2 regions of the Micromonospora sp. NPDC003816 genome follow, and region 1 is predicted to be linked to the other one. Evidence: riboswitches for the same ligand, from Rfam matches in the RefSeq annotation. Region 1 holds a riboswitch; the other holds the start of a gene.
What was found. A riboswitch is a leader RNA that binds a small molecule or an ion and turns the genes downstream of it on or off. The one in region 1 is predicted to bind thiamine pyrophosphate.
Positions count from the first base shown of each region.

Region 1 (10,228 bases):
GCCGGACCGGGCCTCCGCGTCCACCTCGCCACCGAGCCGGTTCGCGGTGATGTTGCCGGACCCGCTGCGGAGCACCACCGGCTCGGTCACGTCGTACACCTCGATGTTGCCGGAGCCGGTCTCCACCCGGACCGGGCCGGCGGCGCCGGCCACCCGGACGTCGCCGGAGCCGACGGTGACCTCCACCGTGCCGACCCGGCTCAGGTCGACCTCGCCGGAGCCGGTCTCGCCCCGCACACTGACCCCCTCGCCGGTGGTGACCTCGTAGGAGACGCTGCACCGGTTGCCGCAGGAGGTGTCCAGCACCAGTTCGGTGCCGGTGATCTCGTATGACGTACGCGGCTGGTTGCCCTGGTAGCGCACCACGCGCTTGATACGGACGCCGTCCACTCCGCCGTCGGCCCGGACCACCACGTCACCGGCGCCGGGCAGGAGCCGGATCGCGGTGATCCGGGTGGACTCGGTGGTGTCGAAGTCCAGCCGGCCGAAGGAGAGGTTGTCACACCCGGCGAGGACGATCAGGGCGGTGGCCGCGACCGCCGCCACGGTGGCTCGACGGCCGGTGATGCGACGTGTGGTGACGCCCCGGCGGGTAGCGTCGGCCGGGTGTGCGGTGGCCGCCGGGGGTGCGGCGGCGGCCGGGGGTGCGGCGGCGGCCGGGCGCGGGGTGGCGGTCCGGCGCGCCGGGGTGGTCAGGTGCAGAGCCATGCCGAGCACGCTACGTCCGGTGCCGGCGGCGCACATCGGGGTAAGAAGGCCCGCCGACCCCGAGCGGACCCTGAGATCCGACCCGGGGGCAGACCCGAGTTCCGGCGGGGAGGGAGAATGGCGCGATGGCCGGGTACCGCCGACAGCTCTACCGCGACGACGCGGTGGTGCTGCGTGTGCAGAAACTCGGCGAGTCGGACCGGATCATCACCCTGCTCACCCGGCGGCACGGCCGGCTGCGCGCGGTCGCCCGGGGGGTACGCCGCACCACCTCGAAGTTCGGCGCCCGGCTGGAACCCTTCGGCCACGTCGACCTGCAACTCGCCGGTGACCCCAAGGGCGAGCTGGGCAGCTCGCTGCACAGCGTCAGCCAGGTCGAGGGGATCGATCTGTACGGCAAGCGGTTCCTCGGTGACTACCCCCGCTACACCGCGGCCAGCGCCATCGCCGAGACCGCCGAACGCCTCACCCCGGTGGAGCGGGAGCCGTCGCTGCGGCTGTTCCAGCTCACCCTGGGCGCGCTCAAGGCACTGTCCGAGGGCACCCACGCGACGACGCTGGTGCTCGACGCGTACCTGCTGCGCGGGATGGCGCTGGCCGGTTGGGCACCGGCACTGACCGCCTGCGCGGTCTGCGGTACTCCCGGGCAGCACCGGGCCTTCTCCGTACCGGCCGGAGGCGCGGTCTGCCCGGACTGCCGCCCGCCCGGCGCGGCCCATCCCGCCCCGGCCACGATCGACCTGATGTCCGCCCTGACAACCGGTGACTGGCGGGTCGCCGACGCCACCGAGACCGGCGTACGCCGGGAGTGCAGCGGCCTGGTCGCGGCGCACCTGCAGTGGCACCTGGAGCGCGCGCTACGCTCGCTGCCGCTGGTGGACCGGGGCGGTCCGGCCACCGGCACGGTCCGACCCGGTGGCGGACGCGCCGGGGCGGCCCCGCCGCGCGACCCGGCCGGCGAGGGCTGACGCCCGACCGGGCGTCGATGGAGTCGAGCAGGGAGAGCCGAGTGATCCGATCCACCAGGGCCGTCCGGCGCGCGCCGGTGCCCCCGACGCCGCACCCGTCGGGCGCCCGACCTCCGGCGCTGCCGTCGGAGGCGGTGCCCCGGCACGTCGCCGTGGTGATGGACGGCAACGGCCGCTGGGCCAAGGAGCGCGGGCTGCCCCGCACCAAGGGCCACGAGGCGGGGGAGTTCTCCCTCTTCGACACCGTGGAGGGCGCCATCGAGATGGGCATCCCCTACCTGTCGGCGTACGCCTTCTCCACCGAGAACTGGCGACGCTCGCCGGACGAGGTGCGCTTCCTGATGGGCTTCAACCGGGACGTCATCCGCCGTCGCCGCGACCAGCTCGTCGACCTCGGGGTGCGGGTGGTCTGGTCGGGCCGGTCCGGACGGTTGTGGAAGAGCGTCATCTCCGAGTTGCAGACCGCCGAGGAGATGTCCCGGGGGAACTCGACGCTGACGCTCCAGTTCTGCGTCAACTACGGCGGGCAGGCGGAGATCGCCGACGCCGCCGCCGCGATCGCCCGGGACGTGGCCGCCGGCCGACTGGACCCGGGCAAGGTCAACGAGAAGACCATCGAGCGGTATCTCTACCACCCCGAGGTGCCCGAGGTGGACCTGTTCCTGCGGCCCTCCGGCGAGCAGCGCACCTCGAACTTCATGCTCTGGCAGAGCGCGTACGCGGAGCTGGTCTTCCTGGACACGCTCTGGCCCGACTTCGACCGCCGCCACCTCTGGTACGCCTGCGAGCTGTACGCCCAACGGGACCGCCGATTCGGCGGTGCGCTGCCCAACCCGGTGGCCCCGACGGTCTGACGCTTAACGGCGGACCGGAGTGGGTATCAGTGTCGTCAGCAGCCACTGACGGAGGTGAACCCACATGATGCGCAAGCGTGTCGCCCAGTGGGCGGTGATGGCCGTTGCGGTTCCGTTGGCGGCCGCCGGTGCCCGCCGGCTCAGCCACTCGATGGAATCCCGGCGGGGCCCGTCCAGGGCCAGTCGCCTGCTCACGCAGGGAGCGGACCTGATCCGCCCGCAGAAGGCCCGGCGTCGCCGCTTCTTCTGACTGACGTACACGACGCCGCCCCTGGCTCCACGTGGAGCCAGGGGCGGCGTCGTATATGCGGGTGTGCGTGTAAGGAAGGGTCCCCTGCTAACGCCTGGTGCATAGCAGGGGACCCTTCCTAACGCGGAAGACCGGTGGGAAGACGTCAGGCCGGGGTCTCGGCGCGGTCGGGGGTGGCCCAGAGGGTGTGGAAGGAACCGTCGCGGTCGACCCGGCGGTAGGTGTGCGCGCCGAAGTTGTCCCGCAGGCCTTGGATGAGCGCGGCCGGGAGACGCTGCGCGCGCAGCGCGTCGAAGTAGGCCAGCGACGAGGCGAACGCGGGTGCCGGCACGCCGACCCGGGCCGCCTCGGCCACCACCCGCCGCCAGCTCGGCACACCGTCGCGCACGGTGTCCGCGAACCACGGCGCCACCAGCAGCGTGGGCAGCTCCGGCTGCTCGTCGTAGGCCTGCTTGATGCGGTCCAGGAAGCGGGCCCGGATGATGCAGCCGCCCCGCCAGATCTTCGCCGTGCCGCCCAGGTCGATGTCCCAGTCGTACTCGGCGCTGCCGGCCCGGATCTGGTCGAAGCCCTGCGCGTACGCCACGATCTTGGAGGCGAGCAGCGCCCGGCGTACGTCCTCGATGAACGCCTCGCGGTCGGCGACCTGCCACTTCTCCCCGGAGTCCGGGAACGCCCGCACGGCGGCCTCACGCTGGTCGACGTGACCGGAGAGCGACCGGGCGAACGTCGCCTCGGCGATGCCGGTGATCGGGATGCCGAGGTCGAGGGCGATCTGGACGGTCCACCGGCCGGTGCCCTTCTGCTCGGCCCGGTCCTGTACCACGTCCACGAACGCCTCGCCGGTGGCGGCGTCGGTGTGCGCCAGCACGTCGGCGGTGATCTCGATCAGGAAGGACTCCAGCTCGCCGGAGTTCCACTCCCGGAAGATCTCCGCGAGTTCCGACGGGGTCGCGCCCAGTCCGGCGCGCAGCAGGTCGTACGCCTCGGCGATGAGCTGCATGTCGGCGTACTCGATGCCGTTGTGGACCATCTTCACGAAGTGCCCGGCACCGTCCGGCCCCACGTGCTCGCAGCAGGGCTCGCCCTCGACCTGCGCGGCGATCTTCTCGAAGATCGGCCCGAGCTTGCGGTACGACTCGGCCGACCCGCCCGGCATGATGCTCGGCCCCCAGAGGGCGCCCTCCTCGCCGCCGGAGACGCCGGTGCCGACGAAGTGCAGGCCCTTGGTCCGCAGCGCCTCCTCCCGGCGACGGGTGTCGGCGAAGTGCGCGTTGCCGCAGTCGATGATGATGTCGCCCTCTTCGAGCAGCGGCACCAACTCGTCGATCACCGCGTCGGTGGGGCCGCCCGCCTTGACCATGATGATCACCGCGCGCGGGCGCTCCAGCGCGGCGACGAAGTCCACCAGGGACTCCGTCGGCACGAAGGTGCCCTCGTCGCCGTGCTCGGCCACCAGCGACCGGGTCCGTTCCGGCGAGCGGTTGTGCAACGCCACGGTGAACCCGTTGCGGGCCAGGTTCCGGGCCAGGTTCCGACCCATCACCGCCAGCCCGGTCACACCGATCTGCGCCGTAGCCCGATCCGCCATCCTCGTCGCCACCTTCCGCCGTCTACCTGTAGTGCTGCGACGGTATCGCGGCCGGACCCCGGACCGCGCCGTCCCCCCACCGCTGGTCATCAGGTGGTCGCGTAGCGCACGGCACCGGGTTGCCGATAATCCGGATGCGTTCCGCTCTCCGGCCGGGATAGCGTGCGGGCATGCGCTACTGACACCCGCTTCATCGAGCCGGTCCGCCGCCCCTGTGGCCGTGGACCCGTCGCTTCCGGGTGTCCGCGCGTCCCTCTCGTCGCCGTTGACGCGACGTCCTCCGTGGCCGCTCCGGAACGACCTTCCGCTGATTCCGCCCGACCGCCGTCCGGCGGTCCCCACCGACGGCGGTGGCGTGGCGTACGCGCCGACACCGCCGAGCGAGGAGGCTCCGATGCCTGCCAGCCGTAAACCGAAGAAGTCCCGTGGTGCCGCCCGGCTGTCCACGGTGACGCCGCCCCACGTCGACGCGTCGACCGACGCGGTCACCCCACCGCTCGGACTGCCGCCCCTGGTACGGCCCTCCGCCGGGCTCACGTCCCCGGCGGCGTCGTTGCCTCCGGTCGACACGTCCAGGTCGGACCTCACAGACCGGGAGCCGCCGGGCGCACCGCCCGCGCCGACCACCGGTCCGACAGCCTCCGGCCGGGGCAAGGGGGTCCGTTCCGACCGTGGACAGCGTGTCGGAGCGGGCCGGCAGTACGCCTTCCGGCGCAAGTGAGCGACCGGGGCACCGTACGGTGTGGCTGAAAGGTGGGTGGATCTGTTGTCGCTCCGACGACAACAGATCCACCCACCCCCGGCGCGCGGCTCAGCCGATCAGCGGACGGAAGGTGCCGAGCGCGACGCTGACGCCCAACGCGGCGGCGGCCAGCGTCGCCGCGACGACCATCAGCAGCCAGTCGGCCGCGCCGAAATACTGCCGGCGGGCGACGGTACGCGGCACCCCCGCGTCGAAGCCGCGCGCGTCCATCGCGACCGCCAGCCGGGTGCCCCGGCGGATCGCGCCGACCAGCAGCGTGAACGCGGTGGAGACGAAGAGCCGCAGTTTCGCCACCGGGTTGCGTCCCGCCTCGACACCACGTGCCCGGCGGGCCATGACGATCATCTGCCACTCCTGCCCGAGCAACGGGAGCAGCCGGAACGCCGCCAGCGCGCCGATCGCGAACCGGGCCGGTGCGCGGGCGTTCTGCACCAGCGCGTCGGCAAGGTCGGTCGGATCGGTGGTGGCGAAGACGATCACGCCGGGCAGTGCCACCGCGAACAGCCGCAGCACCAGGCCGAGCGCGGTGAGCAGCACCGCCGAGGTGACCACGACCGGTCCGGCGTCGAGCAGGACCCGGCCCGAGCGGTCCGCGGCGAAGAGCACCAGCGTCACCAGTACGCCGACGGCGGCGGCGAGCAACGGCCACACCCGGCGGAACAGCACCCGGTAGCGCACGCCGAACAGCGGCAGGACCGCCAACTCGATTGCGATCGCGATCGCCGGTGCGACCGGGTCCAGCGTCGCCAGCAGCGGAAACGCGAACAGCAGCGCCGCCGCCAGCTTGGCCACCGGATTGCGCCGGGCCAGTGGCGCGTCCGGCCGGGCGACCGGTTCGAAGTCGATCATCGGTCCGCCGCCGGAGGAGACGACGGGGCCTCGGCGGCCGGTGGGCGCGTCAGCGTCAGCGTCCGGTCGGCGAGCGCGGCGACGAACTCGGCGTCGTGGGTGACCGTCACCAGGGCGTGACCGGCGTCGCGTAGCTCCGCGAACAGGTCCACCAGCTCCCGCCAGGTGCGTCGGTCCTGGCCGAAGGTGGGCTCGTCGCAGATCAGCAGCCGGGGCGCGGTGGCCAGGGCGGTCGCGACGCTCAGCCGCCGCGCCTCGCCGCCGGAGAGGGTGTACGGGTTCGCCCCGGCCAGGCGGTCCAACCGCAGCCGTTGCAGCAACTCGTCGACGCGTCGGCGGACCGCCGTCTCGGTGGCGCCGGTCCGTCGGGGGCCGAGTGCCAGTTCGTCGAAGACCGTGCCGGTGACGAACTGGTGCTCCGGGTCCTGGAACACCGAGCCGATCCGGCGGGCCAGCGCGGGTGCCCGCCACCGGTGCGGTGGGGTGCGGGCGTCGGCCCCGGCCAGCTCGACGCCGGCCGCCAGCCGCCCGGTGCCCGGCTTGAGCAGCCCGCCGAGCAGCACCGCGAGGGTGGACTTGCCGGCGCCGTTGGGGCCGAGCACGGCGAGTGCCGCTCCGGCGCGTACCGCCAGGTCGGTGGCGGCCAGCCGGGGCGGGTGGCCGAGCCGGTCGGCGGTGAGCAACACCTCGCCGGGGCCGGTGGTGGCCCGGCGCGGCGGGATCTGGCGGCCGGGCACCCAGACGCCGTCGGCGGCGAGGGCGTCGCCGTGGGCGGCGAACACGGCCTCCGGCGGGCCGTCGACGCGGACGCCGCCACCGGCGTCGAGCACCACCACCCGGTCGACCAGCGGCAGGGCGTCGGCCACCCGGTGCTCGACCAGGATCAGGGTGGTGTCGCCGTGGACCGCGCGGCCCACGGCGGCACGGACCAGGTCGGCCCCGGCCGGGTCGAGGTTGGCGGTGGGTTCGTCGAGCAGCAGCAGGTGGGGACGGAGCGCGAGCACGCCGGCCAGGGCGAGCCGCTGCTGTTCGCCGCCGGAGAGCGCGGCGGTGGGGCGGTCGCGGGGGTACGGGAAGCCGACCCGGCGCAGCGCCTCGTCCACCCGGGACCAGATCTGCGTGGCGGGTACGCCCCGGTTCTCCAGCCCGAACGCGACGTCGTCGCCGCTGCGGGCCATGACGAGCTGGGACTGCGGATCCTGGAAGACGATGCCGACTCGCTCGCGGATCTCGGCGGGCGGCCGGCCGTCGATCTCGATGCTGCCCTCCTGTTCGCCGGAGTCCTCCGGCAGCAGTCCGGCCAGCGCGGCGAGCAGGGTGCTCTTGCCGGCGCCGGAGGGCCCGAGCAGCAGTAGCCGCTCGCCTCGGCGTACCCGCAGGTCCACGCCGCGCACCGCCCAGGCGCGCCGCCCGGCGTGGCGCCAGCCGAAGCCGCGCAGCCGCACCTCACCCACCCGCCACCCCCGTCTCTCGTGCCCGACCCGTCGGTGGCCCGGTGGAGCCGGTCGGGCCGGCTCCACCGGGCGTGGTCAGACCAGGTTCCGCTCGCGACCGGCGGGGAAGCGGTCCAGGACGCCGGTGCCGGCGAGCGCCTTGGTGAGCGCGTAGCCGCCGGCACCGGCGATCACGGTGGCGCTGAGCACGGTGAGCAGCGCGTACGGGATGCGGTAGGTGCCCAGCTCGTACGCGGCGTTCCAGGTGAAGAAGTCGAACAGGGCGGCGCCGAGGCCGGTCATCGCGCCGGCGAGCAGCGCCGTCGGCAGCCGGAACGAGCGGTACCGGAAGGCGGCGAAGGCCATCTCCGCCCCGAGGCCCTGGATCAGGCCCTGGACGATGGTGACACCGCCCCACTCGGAGCCCAGCAACGCGGAGACCGTCGCCGCGACCGCCTCGCAGAACAGCGCGGCACCCGGCTTGCGGATCACCAGCCCGCCGAGCACCGCCGGGACCAGCCAGACGCCGTACATGACGGCCTGGCTGGCCGGGAAGAAGGCGAAGGCCGGGTCGACCGCCCGCCAGAGCAGGCCCCAGGCCCAGAAGATGACACCGAAGCCGACGGCGATCACCGCGGCCACGACGATGTCGACGGTGCGCCACCGGGTGGTGGTCGGTTGGCTCATGAGTGCTCCCAGTCCAGTGTCGAACCAGGCAAGACGCACGCCGCGACCGGCGTGGCCGGGCGTGGCGGGCTGGAGGTGGACCGAACTCCCTGCGCTGGCATTACCCAGATCAGGTACGGAGGGTCTGCGGGCGGACCCGCACTCTCAGCGCTGTGCGCTCCCCTGTCGGAGGTGGTGTTGTCCCGCCGACGCTAACACCTTCGAAGATCGACGGACAATGTGATCTACGCAGGTCATGCCGGTTGCCGACGACCGTTGGTTCCGGAGGTGCCCACCGGGCGCGGGAACCCGCCCGGTTTCGTGACATCCATCGACGTCATCGGCTCCGGACGGTAATCTCAGGCCGCCGATCCACGAGGGCCGAGAGGCGGCAGGGTGAGCACAGACACGGACCATGCCGTGCCGGCCGGTGAACCGGAGGGTCGTCCGACGGGCGTGGCCACCGAGGAACGTCCGGCCGGGCCGGGCGGCGGCGAGCCGCCCCGACGTTGGCTCGGCGACCGGATCGGTTCGGTGGAGATCCTGGCGGCGCTGCTGGTCCTGCTGATCATCTTTCGTGATCCGTTGGCCGGGGCGCTCGACGATCCCCGCATCCAGACGTGGACCACCGTGTTCGTCTCGATCATGGTGCAGGCGGTGCCGTTCCTGGTCTTCGGCATCCTCCTCTCCGCCGTGATCGCCGTCTTCGTACCCCGGTCGTTCTGGGCCAGGGCGTTGCCCCGGCACCCGGCGCTCGCGGTGCCGGCGGCCAGCGCGGCCGGTGTGGTGCTGCCGGGCTGCGAGTGCGGGTCGGTGCCGATCGCGGGCTCGCTGATCCGCCGGGGCGTCACGCCGGCGGCGGCCCTGGCCTTCCTGCTGGCCGCCCCGGCGGTCAACCCGATCGTGCTCGTCGCCACGGCGGTCGCCTTCCCCAACAATCCGGAGATGGTCCTCGCCCGGGGGGTCGCCAGCCTGATCGTGGCAATGATCATGGGGTGGCTCTGGCTGCGGCTCGGCCGCACCGAGTGGATCAAGATGCCGCGTCGCCCGGAGCTGGACGATCCCCGGCGGAGCCGGGCCTTCTGGGCCGCCGTCCGGCACGACGTCACCCACGCCGGTGGCTTTCTGGTGCTCGGCGCGATGGCCGCCGCCAGCATCAACGTGCTGGTGCCGGAACGCTGGCTCCAGACCCTCGCGGACAACGCCTGGCTGTCGATCCTGGCGCTGGCGCTGCTGGCCGTCCTGCTCTCGCTCTGTTCCGAGGCGGACGCCTTCGTCGCGGCCTCGCTGTCGCAGTTCTCCCTCACGTCCCGACTGGTCTTCCTGGTGGTGGGGCCGATGGTCGACCTCAAGCTGATCTCGATGCAGGCCGGTGTCTTCGGCCGGCGGTTCGCCTTCCGGTTCGCGCCGGCCACGTTCGCGGTCGCCCTGCTGATGGCCACCGGAGTCGGGATGGTGCTGCTGTGAACCGACAGGCGCAAGCGGTGATCCTGCTGCTGCTCGGCGGGGCGGTGATCCGGGCCAGCGTCACCGACCTCTATCTGCGGTACGTCAAGGAGGGCCTGCGCCCGTTCCTGATCGCCGCCGGTCTGCTGCTCGTGGTCGCCGCGGTGATGACCCTCTGGCACGAACTGCGTCCCTCCGCGCCCCGCGCGACGGCCCCGACCGGCGGCGGGTCCACCGGCCCGGTGAGCGGTCCCGCCCCGGTGGCGACGGGCCAGACCGACGAGCACGACGACCACGGCCACCACGAGCCCCGGATCGGCTGGCTGCTCATCCTGCCCGTGCTCGGGCTGCTGCTGGTCGCCCCGCCGGCCCTCGGGTCGTACGCGGCGGGGCAGGCCGGCACCGCGCTGAACGCCCCCCGCGAGTCCGACTACCCACCCCTGCCGGAGGGCGACCCGGTGCGGGTCAGCGTGCTCGACTACGCCTCCCGGGCACTGTTCGACCGGGGCACCTCGATCGGCGACCGGCGGGTGGTCCTCACCGGGTTCCTCGCCACCGGCGCCGGTGGCGAGCCGATTCTCGCCCGGATGGTGCTCTCCTGCTGCGCCGCCGACGGTCGGCCGATCAAACTCGGGCTCACCGGTGACGTGCCGGTCGGGCTGCCCAACGACAGTTGGGTCGAGGTGGTCGGCCGCTACAG
Region 1 is NZ_JBIANP010000016.1:12,263-22,490, reverse strand. It holds gene ACFYTT_RS29085 (DUF4097 family beta strand repeat-containing protein) at 1-708, opposite strand, end outside; gene recO (DNA repair protein RecO) at 834-1,676, shown strand; gene ACFYTT_RS29075 (isoprenyl transferase) at 1,754-2,530, shown strand; gene ACFYTT_RS29070 (hypothetical protein) at 2,595-2,780, shown strand; gene gndA (NADP-dependent phosphogluconate dehydrogenase) at 2,926-4,371, opposite strand; gene ACFYTT_RS29060 (hypothetical protein) at 4,766-5,092, shown strand; gene ACFYTT_RS29055 (energy-coupling factor transporter transmembrane component T family protein) at 5,183-5,983, opposite strand; gene ACFYTT_RS29050 (ABC transporter ATP-binding protein) at 5,980-7,437, opposite strand; gene ACFYTT_RS29045 (ECF transporter S component) at 7,513-8,103, opposite strand; TPP riboswitch at 8,172-8,277, opposite strand; gene ACFYTT_RS29040 (permease) at 8,479-9,549, shown strand; gene ACFYTT_RS29035 (TIGR03943 family putative permease subunit) at 9,546-10,228, shown strand, end outside.

Region 2 (6,498 bases), on a different contig from region 1:
TCGGCGCGTCGACCCGGACCGGCACGGTGGCGTACGAGAAGGCGCCCCGACTGTCGGTCACCGTCAGGGTCGCGGTGAAGTTGCCGGGCCGCTCGTACGTGTGCTCGGCCTGGAGCGTGTCGGCGGTGCCACCGTCACCGAAGTCCCACTCGTACGTCAGCGGGGTGTCGCCCTCCGGGTCGACGGCGGTGCCGCCGAACGCGACGGTGACCGGCGCGGTGCCGGTGCCCGGCGTGGCGGTGGCGGTGACCGTCGGCGGGGCGTTGTCGGTGACGCCCTTGCCGACGAAGTCCGCCCAGTTGACGTTGAACAGCGAACCGGAGCCGCCGCTCGGGTGCCGGGCCACGAAGAACAGAGATCCACTCGCCGGCCCGGTGACCGGGGCGGTGACGTCGGTGTACGTCTGCCAGTCACCGGTGCCCGGGACGGTGGCCGTGGCGACCACCGGTCCGTCGACCGCGCCGGCCCGGACCTCGATCACACCGCCCTCCACGCCGGAGGAGGCGCGGAACCGGATCTCGGAGATCTCGGTCAGGTCGGCCGGGTCCACCGACCACCAGTCACCGTCCTCGATGAAGCCGATGTTCTCACCACCGCCTGCGGTGTCGCCGGTGGCCTCGCGCTGCACGCCGGGCTCACCGCCGCCGGTGCCGTCGGCCGTGCGTCCGGTGTCGCTGAAGTACTCGGCCTGCTTGCGCTTCGGCTGGAGGATCTCGATGATCCGCCCGGTCAGCGGGCTGGCGCCGCCGGAGCCGCCCTTGTCGGTGTAGGTCGCCTCCAGCACGGTGAAGACGTCCGCCTCGGCGCCGTGACCGGCGGCGAGCTGGGTCTGCACCGTGCCGCTGCACCCGGTGTGCTGCTCCAGCGGGTGCGCGTGCTCGTCGTGCCCGAGCAGCACCTGGAGCTGGACGTCGGCGCAGTCGATCTCGCCGTCCTCCGGGTCGGTCACCTTGATCGAGTACTTGACCTGGTCGCCCCAGTTGAAGAAGCCACCGTTGGGCGGGAACTCGATCTCCACCGTCGGTGCGGTGTTGCCCACGGTCACCGGGACGTTCGCCACCGCCGTACGGCCGTTGGGGTTGGTCACGGTGAGCTGGGCGGTGTAGTTGCCGGCCTCGGCGTACGTGTGGGTGGGGTTCGCCTCGGTGGAGGTGCCGCCGTCGCCGAACGCCCAGGAGTACGTCAGCACGCCGCCGTCCGGGTCACGTGACCCGGCGCTGGAGAACTCGACCGTCAGCGGCGCCGGACCGGAGGTCGGCTCGGCGGAGGCCACCGCGATCGGGGCCCGGTCACCGGCGATGTAGTCGATCCGGTAGACGCCGGAGTTGTCGTTGTTGCCGCCGAAGCCGCTGCCCCACTCGATCAGGTACATCGCGCCGTCGGGGCCGAACTCGAAGTCCATCGGACGGATGAAGGTCATCCCGGTGAGCAACTGGTTGATGTCGACCAGTTCCCGCCCGTCGGCGCTGACCTGCATCGTGTACATCTTGGACTGGTTCCACTCGCCGAGCAGCGCCTTGCCGTCGTAGTACGCCGGCCACTTGCGGTCCGAGTCGAGGTCGGCGTCGTACCGGTAGACCGGGCCGCCCATCGGCGCGCCACCGCCACCGATCTCCGGGAACCGGGGGTCACCGCTGTAGCCGTAGTCGACGGTGGCCGCGATGGCCGGTGGCAGGTTGGTCAGGCCGGTGTTGTTGGGCGAGTTGTTCACCACGGCGGCGCAGTCGAACTTCGCTCCGCTCGGGCCGGACGGGAACTGGTAGTCGTTGTACGCCTGGTTCCCGCCGTGGCAGTACGGCCAGCCGTAGTTGCCGGCCTCGGCCACGATGTTCCACTCGACCAGGCCCGCCGGGCCACGGTTCGGGTTCGCCGAGGCGGCGTCCGGACCGTAGTCGGCGACGTAGAGGGTGTCGGTGGCCAGGTCGATGCCGATCCGGAACGGGTTGCGGAAGCCCATGCCGTAGATCTCCGGCCGGGTCTTCTCGGTGCCCGGCGGGAACAGGTTGCCCTCCGGGATGGTGTACGTCCCGTCGTCCTCCGGGTGGATCCGCAGGACCTTGCCGCGTAGGTCGTTGGTGTTGCCGGAGGTGCGCTGCGCGTCGTAGTCGGCACGGCCCGGACGCTCGTCGATCGGGGTGTACGCGTCCGACTGGAACGGGTTGGTGTTGTCGCCCGTGGCCAGGTAGAGGTTGCCGGCCGAGTCGAACGTCATGGTGCCGCCCGCGTGGCAGCAGGTGTTGCGCTGGGTGTCGACCTGGAGGACGACCTTCTCGGAGGCCGCGTCGATCGCGTCACCGCTCACCGTGAACCGGGACAGCACGTTGCGCGCCACCCCGTCGTTCGGCGCGTAGTAGAGGTACACCCAGTTGTTGGTGGCGAAGTCCGGGTCGAGGCGGATGCCGATCAACCCGTCCTCGTTGCCGGTGAAGACGTCGAGGTCGATGGCGGTGACCGTGTTGCCGGTGTCCGGCTTGACGATCTGCACCCGGCCGTCGCGCTCGATGTAGAAGACCCGGCCGTCCGCGGCCACGTCCAGCTCCATCGGGTTGCTGGTGTTGCTGTCCAGCGTCACCTTCTCGAAGCTGGCGGTCAGCGAGGCGCCGCAGTCGGCGTCCTGCACCCCGGCCGCGGTCCGGATGCCGCCGAGCAGATGACCGAGGAACTGCGGCTCGGCGTACGACTCGTTGGTGTGGCCGCCACCGGTGTACCAGGCCCGGCCGCCGTCGTAGTCCTGGCACCAGGCGATCGGGTGGTCGTGACCCATCGCGCCGGAGCCGGGGGAGTAGCTGGTCTCGTCCAGCGTGGCCAGCACGTGCACCTTGCCGCGCGGGTTGGTGCGGTAGTTGTACCACTCGTCGAACCGGGACCAACGGTCCGGCAGATCCGCGGTGGACGGGTGCGCCGGGTCCTCCACCTTGACCGTGGCCTGCTGGTTGGCCGGGTGGCTGTTGAAGTACGCCCCGACCAGGCCGCCGTACCACTCCCAGTCGTACTCGGTGTCGGAGGCGGCGTGGACGCCGGCGTACCCGCCACCGGCCCGGATGTAGCGCTCGAACGCCGCCTGCTGGTCGGCGTTGAGCACGTCACCGGTGGTGGAGAGCCAGATCACCGCCTGGTATCCGGCGAGGTTCTGGTCGGTGAAGGCGGTGCTGTCCTCGGTGGCGTCCACGGTGAACCCGTGTTCCGCGCCGAGCTGCTGGATGGCGGCGATGCCGCTCGGGATCGAACCGTGCCGGAAGCCGGCGGTCTTGGAGAAGACCAGCACCGAGAACGGGTCGGCCTCGGCCTGCGGGGCCGGCGCCTGGGCTACCGGAACGGGGGCGGCCTGGGCGGCGGGTGCGCCGGCGAGCGTGGTCGCGGCCAGTCCGAGGGTGAGAAGGGTGGCGGTCATGGGCACGCGCATACGGCGTGGTCGGAACACTCCGGTCTCCTTGATCCTTGCCGGACAGGGGTCGCGGGGGCCGGCTCGCCGAAGACCGTCCCTGATGGAGCCGCAGCCGGAGTGCCGTGCCAGGGCTTCCGTTGCGGCATTATGTCGAATCGCTGAACAAATTAATTCCGCTGAATCGATCCATGGCAAGGTTTCGATGGGTAACGTTTCGGTATCGGTGGGCTGTAATTACCGTTTTTATGTGTGAAGCACGCATTCCCCCTGTGCAAGGCGGGGTCCCCTGCTAACGCCTGCGGTAGAGGAAGGGACCCCTCCTAACGCCGGCGGCGGAGCAGGCTCCCCTGGCGGGACGCACCTTGGCAGGTCAGCGGATCTGTCGTACGGTGGCCACGCAAGTGACCCACGGGAGCCCGGTCGACCGGGCTGAGAGGGGGGCTGTGAGCCCCCGACCGTCGAACCTGATCCGGGTAATGCCGGCGCAGGGAGGAGAGTTGCCGTGCCGTCCCTGGGACGACTGCATCTGATCACCGACACCCGGCCCGGGCGGGATCCGCTCGCCGTGCTCCGGGCCGTACTGCCGGTGGCCCGTACCGAACTCCTGGTGCAGGTCCGGGTCGAGGACTCCGCGACCGACCGCGAGGCGTACGACCTGACCCGACGGGTCCTCGCCCTCTGCGCGCCGTACGCGGTCGACTGCCTGGTCAACGACCGGCTGCATGTGGCGTTGGCCACCGGCGCGGCCGGTGGTCACGTCGGCGCGGACGACCTGCCGGTCGCGGCGGCGCGGCAGGTGCTCGGCCCGGCCGCCGTGCTGGGGGCCACCGCCCGCGAACCGGCCTCGGCCACCGAGGCGGTCGGTGCCGGCGCGAGCTATCTGGGCGTCGGTCCGTGCCGGGCCACCACCACCAAGGACGGTTTGCCGCCGGCGATCGGCGTCTCCGGTCTGAGGGCGGTGGCCGAGGCGGTCACCGTGCCGGTGTACGCCATCGGCGGGGTGACGGTGGCGGACTTGCCCGCGCTGCGCGCCGCCGGGGCGTACGGGGTGGCGGTGGTCGGTGTGCTCTCGGCCGCCGCCGATCCGGCTCGCGTCGCGGCGGAGCTGATCGGAGCGTTGACGTGTTAGCAGGGGACCCTTCCTCTACCGCAGGCGTTAGCAGGGGGCCCTTCCTTACACCCGACGTAGCTGTCGTGGGTGGGGGGCCGATCGGGCTGGCGATCGCCTGGCGCTGTGCGGCGCGCGGGTTGCGGGTGGTGGTGCACGATCCCGCGCCCGGCTCGGGTGCCTCGCACGCCGCCGCCGGGATGCTCGCGCCGGTGGCTGAGGCGTACTTCGGCGAGCAGGAACTGACCGCCCTGCTCACCGAGTCGGCCGCCCGCTGGCCGGCGTTCGCCGCCGAGCTGACCGAGGCGACCGGCGCCGACATCGGCTACCGCACCGAGGGCACGCTGATGGTCGGGCTCACCGCCGACGACCTCGCCGAGGCGCGTCGCCTCTGGGCGTACCAGCAGGGACTGGGGTTGCCGGTGACGCCGCTGCGCCCCTCGCAGCTGCGCGACCGCGAGCCGGCGCTGGCGGTCCGGGTCCGTGGTGGGGCGCTCGCCGCCACCGACCACCAGGTCGACCCGCGCCGACTGGTGCCGGCACTGCGACTCGCCGCCGAGCGGGCCGGTGCGACGGTGGTCCCGGAGCCGGTGCGGACACCGGCCGACGTCCGCGCCCGGGTGACCGTGATCGCCGCCGGCTGCGGCGCGGCCGCCCTCACCGGGTTGCCGGTCCGCCCGGTGAAGGGCCAGGTGCTGCGGCTGCGCGCGCCCGACGGCGGTCCGCCGGGCTTCCGGCACGTCATCCGGGGGTACGCCGACGGCGAGCACGTCTATCTGGTGCCCCGCGACGACGGTGAGGTGGTCGTCGGGGCGACCGTCGAGGAGCGCTCCGATCTGGCGGTCGGTGCCGGCGCGGTGCTGCGACTGCTGCGTGCCGCGACCGATCTGTTGCCGGAACTGGCCGAGTACGACCTGGTGGAGGCGATCGCCGGGCTGCGCCCCGGCACCCCGGACAACGCCCCGATCCTGGGTCCGTTGCCGGGCCGGCCGGACGTGCTGGTCGCCACCGGTCACCACCGGCACGGCATCGTGCTCACCCCGGTGACCGCCGACCTGATCACCGACCTGGTGACCGGGGCGACCGTCGACACCATCGGCCGCCCGTTCCGCCCCGAGCGCTTCGCCGCCGACGTCGGACCGGGTGACCGGTTCGGCGCGTTCGTCGCCGACGCCGGACCGGGCGAGGGCTTCGGCACGTCCGCTGCCCACGTCGGACCGGGGGACGGCCTCGGCGCGTCCGGCGACGCCACCCGACCTGCGCAGTGAACGGAGGATGCATGATGGAGTTGACGGTGAACGGTGTCGGACGCCATGTGTCGGACGAGGTCACGGTCGCCGAACTGGTCCGCGACGTGACCCCGCAACCGCGCGGCGTCGCGGTGGCGGTCAACGGCGAGGTGGTGCCGCGGACCGACTGGCCGGCGACGGTGCTGCGGGGCGGCGACCGGGTCGAGGTGCTCAGCGCCGCCCAGGGCGGGTGAGCAGGATGGACCGCACACCGTCGACGGACGGGCCCGAGGTGGACGCCGGCACGAAGGGCTTCGAGCTGGGCGGGGCCCGGTTCGGCTCCCGGCTGGTCCTGGGCACCGGCGGGGCCGCCAACCTGCACGTGCTGGAGCAGGCGATCCGCGCCTCCGGCACCGAGCTGGTCACGCTGGCCCTGCGCCGGGTGGACACCGTCGCGGTCGGCTCGGGCGGCCTGCTCGACCTGCTGGACCGCTGTGGCGTACGTCTGCTGCCGAACACGGCCGGCTGCTACACCGCAGGTGAGGCGGTGAAGGTGGCCCGGCTGGCGCGGGACGCGTTCGACACCGACTGGGTCAAACTTGAGGTGATCGGCGACGAGCGCACGCTGCTGCCCGACGGGGTGGAGCTGCTGCGCGCCGCCGAGGAACTGGTCGACGACGGGTTCACCGTGCTGCCGTACACGTCGGACGATCCGGTGCTGGCCCGGCGGCTGGCCGACGTGGGTTGCGCTGCGGTGATGCCGGCCGGCGCGCCGA
Region 2 is NZ_JBIANP010000004.1:350,908-357,405, forward strand. It holds gene ACFYTT_RS17360 (ThuA domain-containing protein) at 1-3,391, opposite strand, end outside; TPP riboswitch at 3,785-3,893, shown strand; gene ACFYTT_RS17365 (thiamine phosphate synthase) at 3,888-4,514, shown strand; gene thiO (glycine oxidase ThiO) at 4,508-5,761, shown strand; gene thiS (sulfur carrier protein ThiS) at 5,776-5,976, shown strand; gene ACFYTT_RS17380 (thiazole synthase) at 5,982-6,498, shown strand, end outside.
Region 2: it holds a riboswitch for thiamine pyrophosphate, as region 1 does, so the genes downstream of both, ACFYTT_RS17365 (thiamine phosphate synthase) here and ACFYTT_RS29045 (ECF transporter S component) in region 1, are expected to answer to the same signal.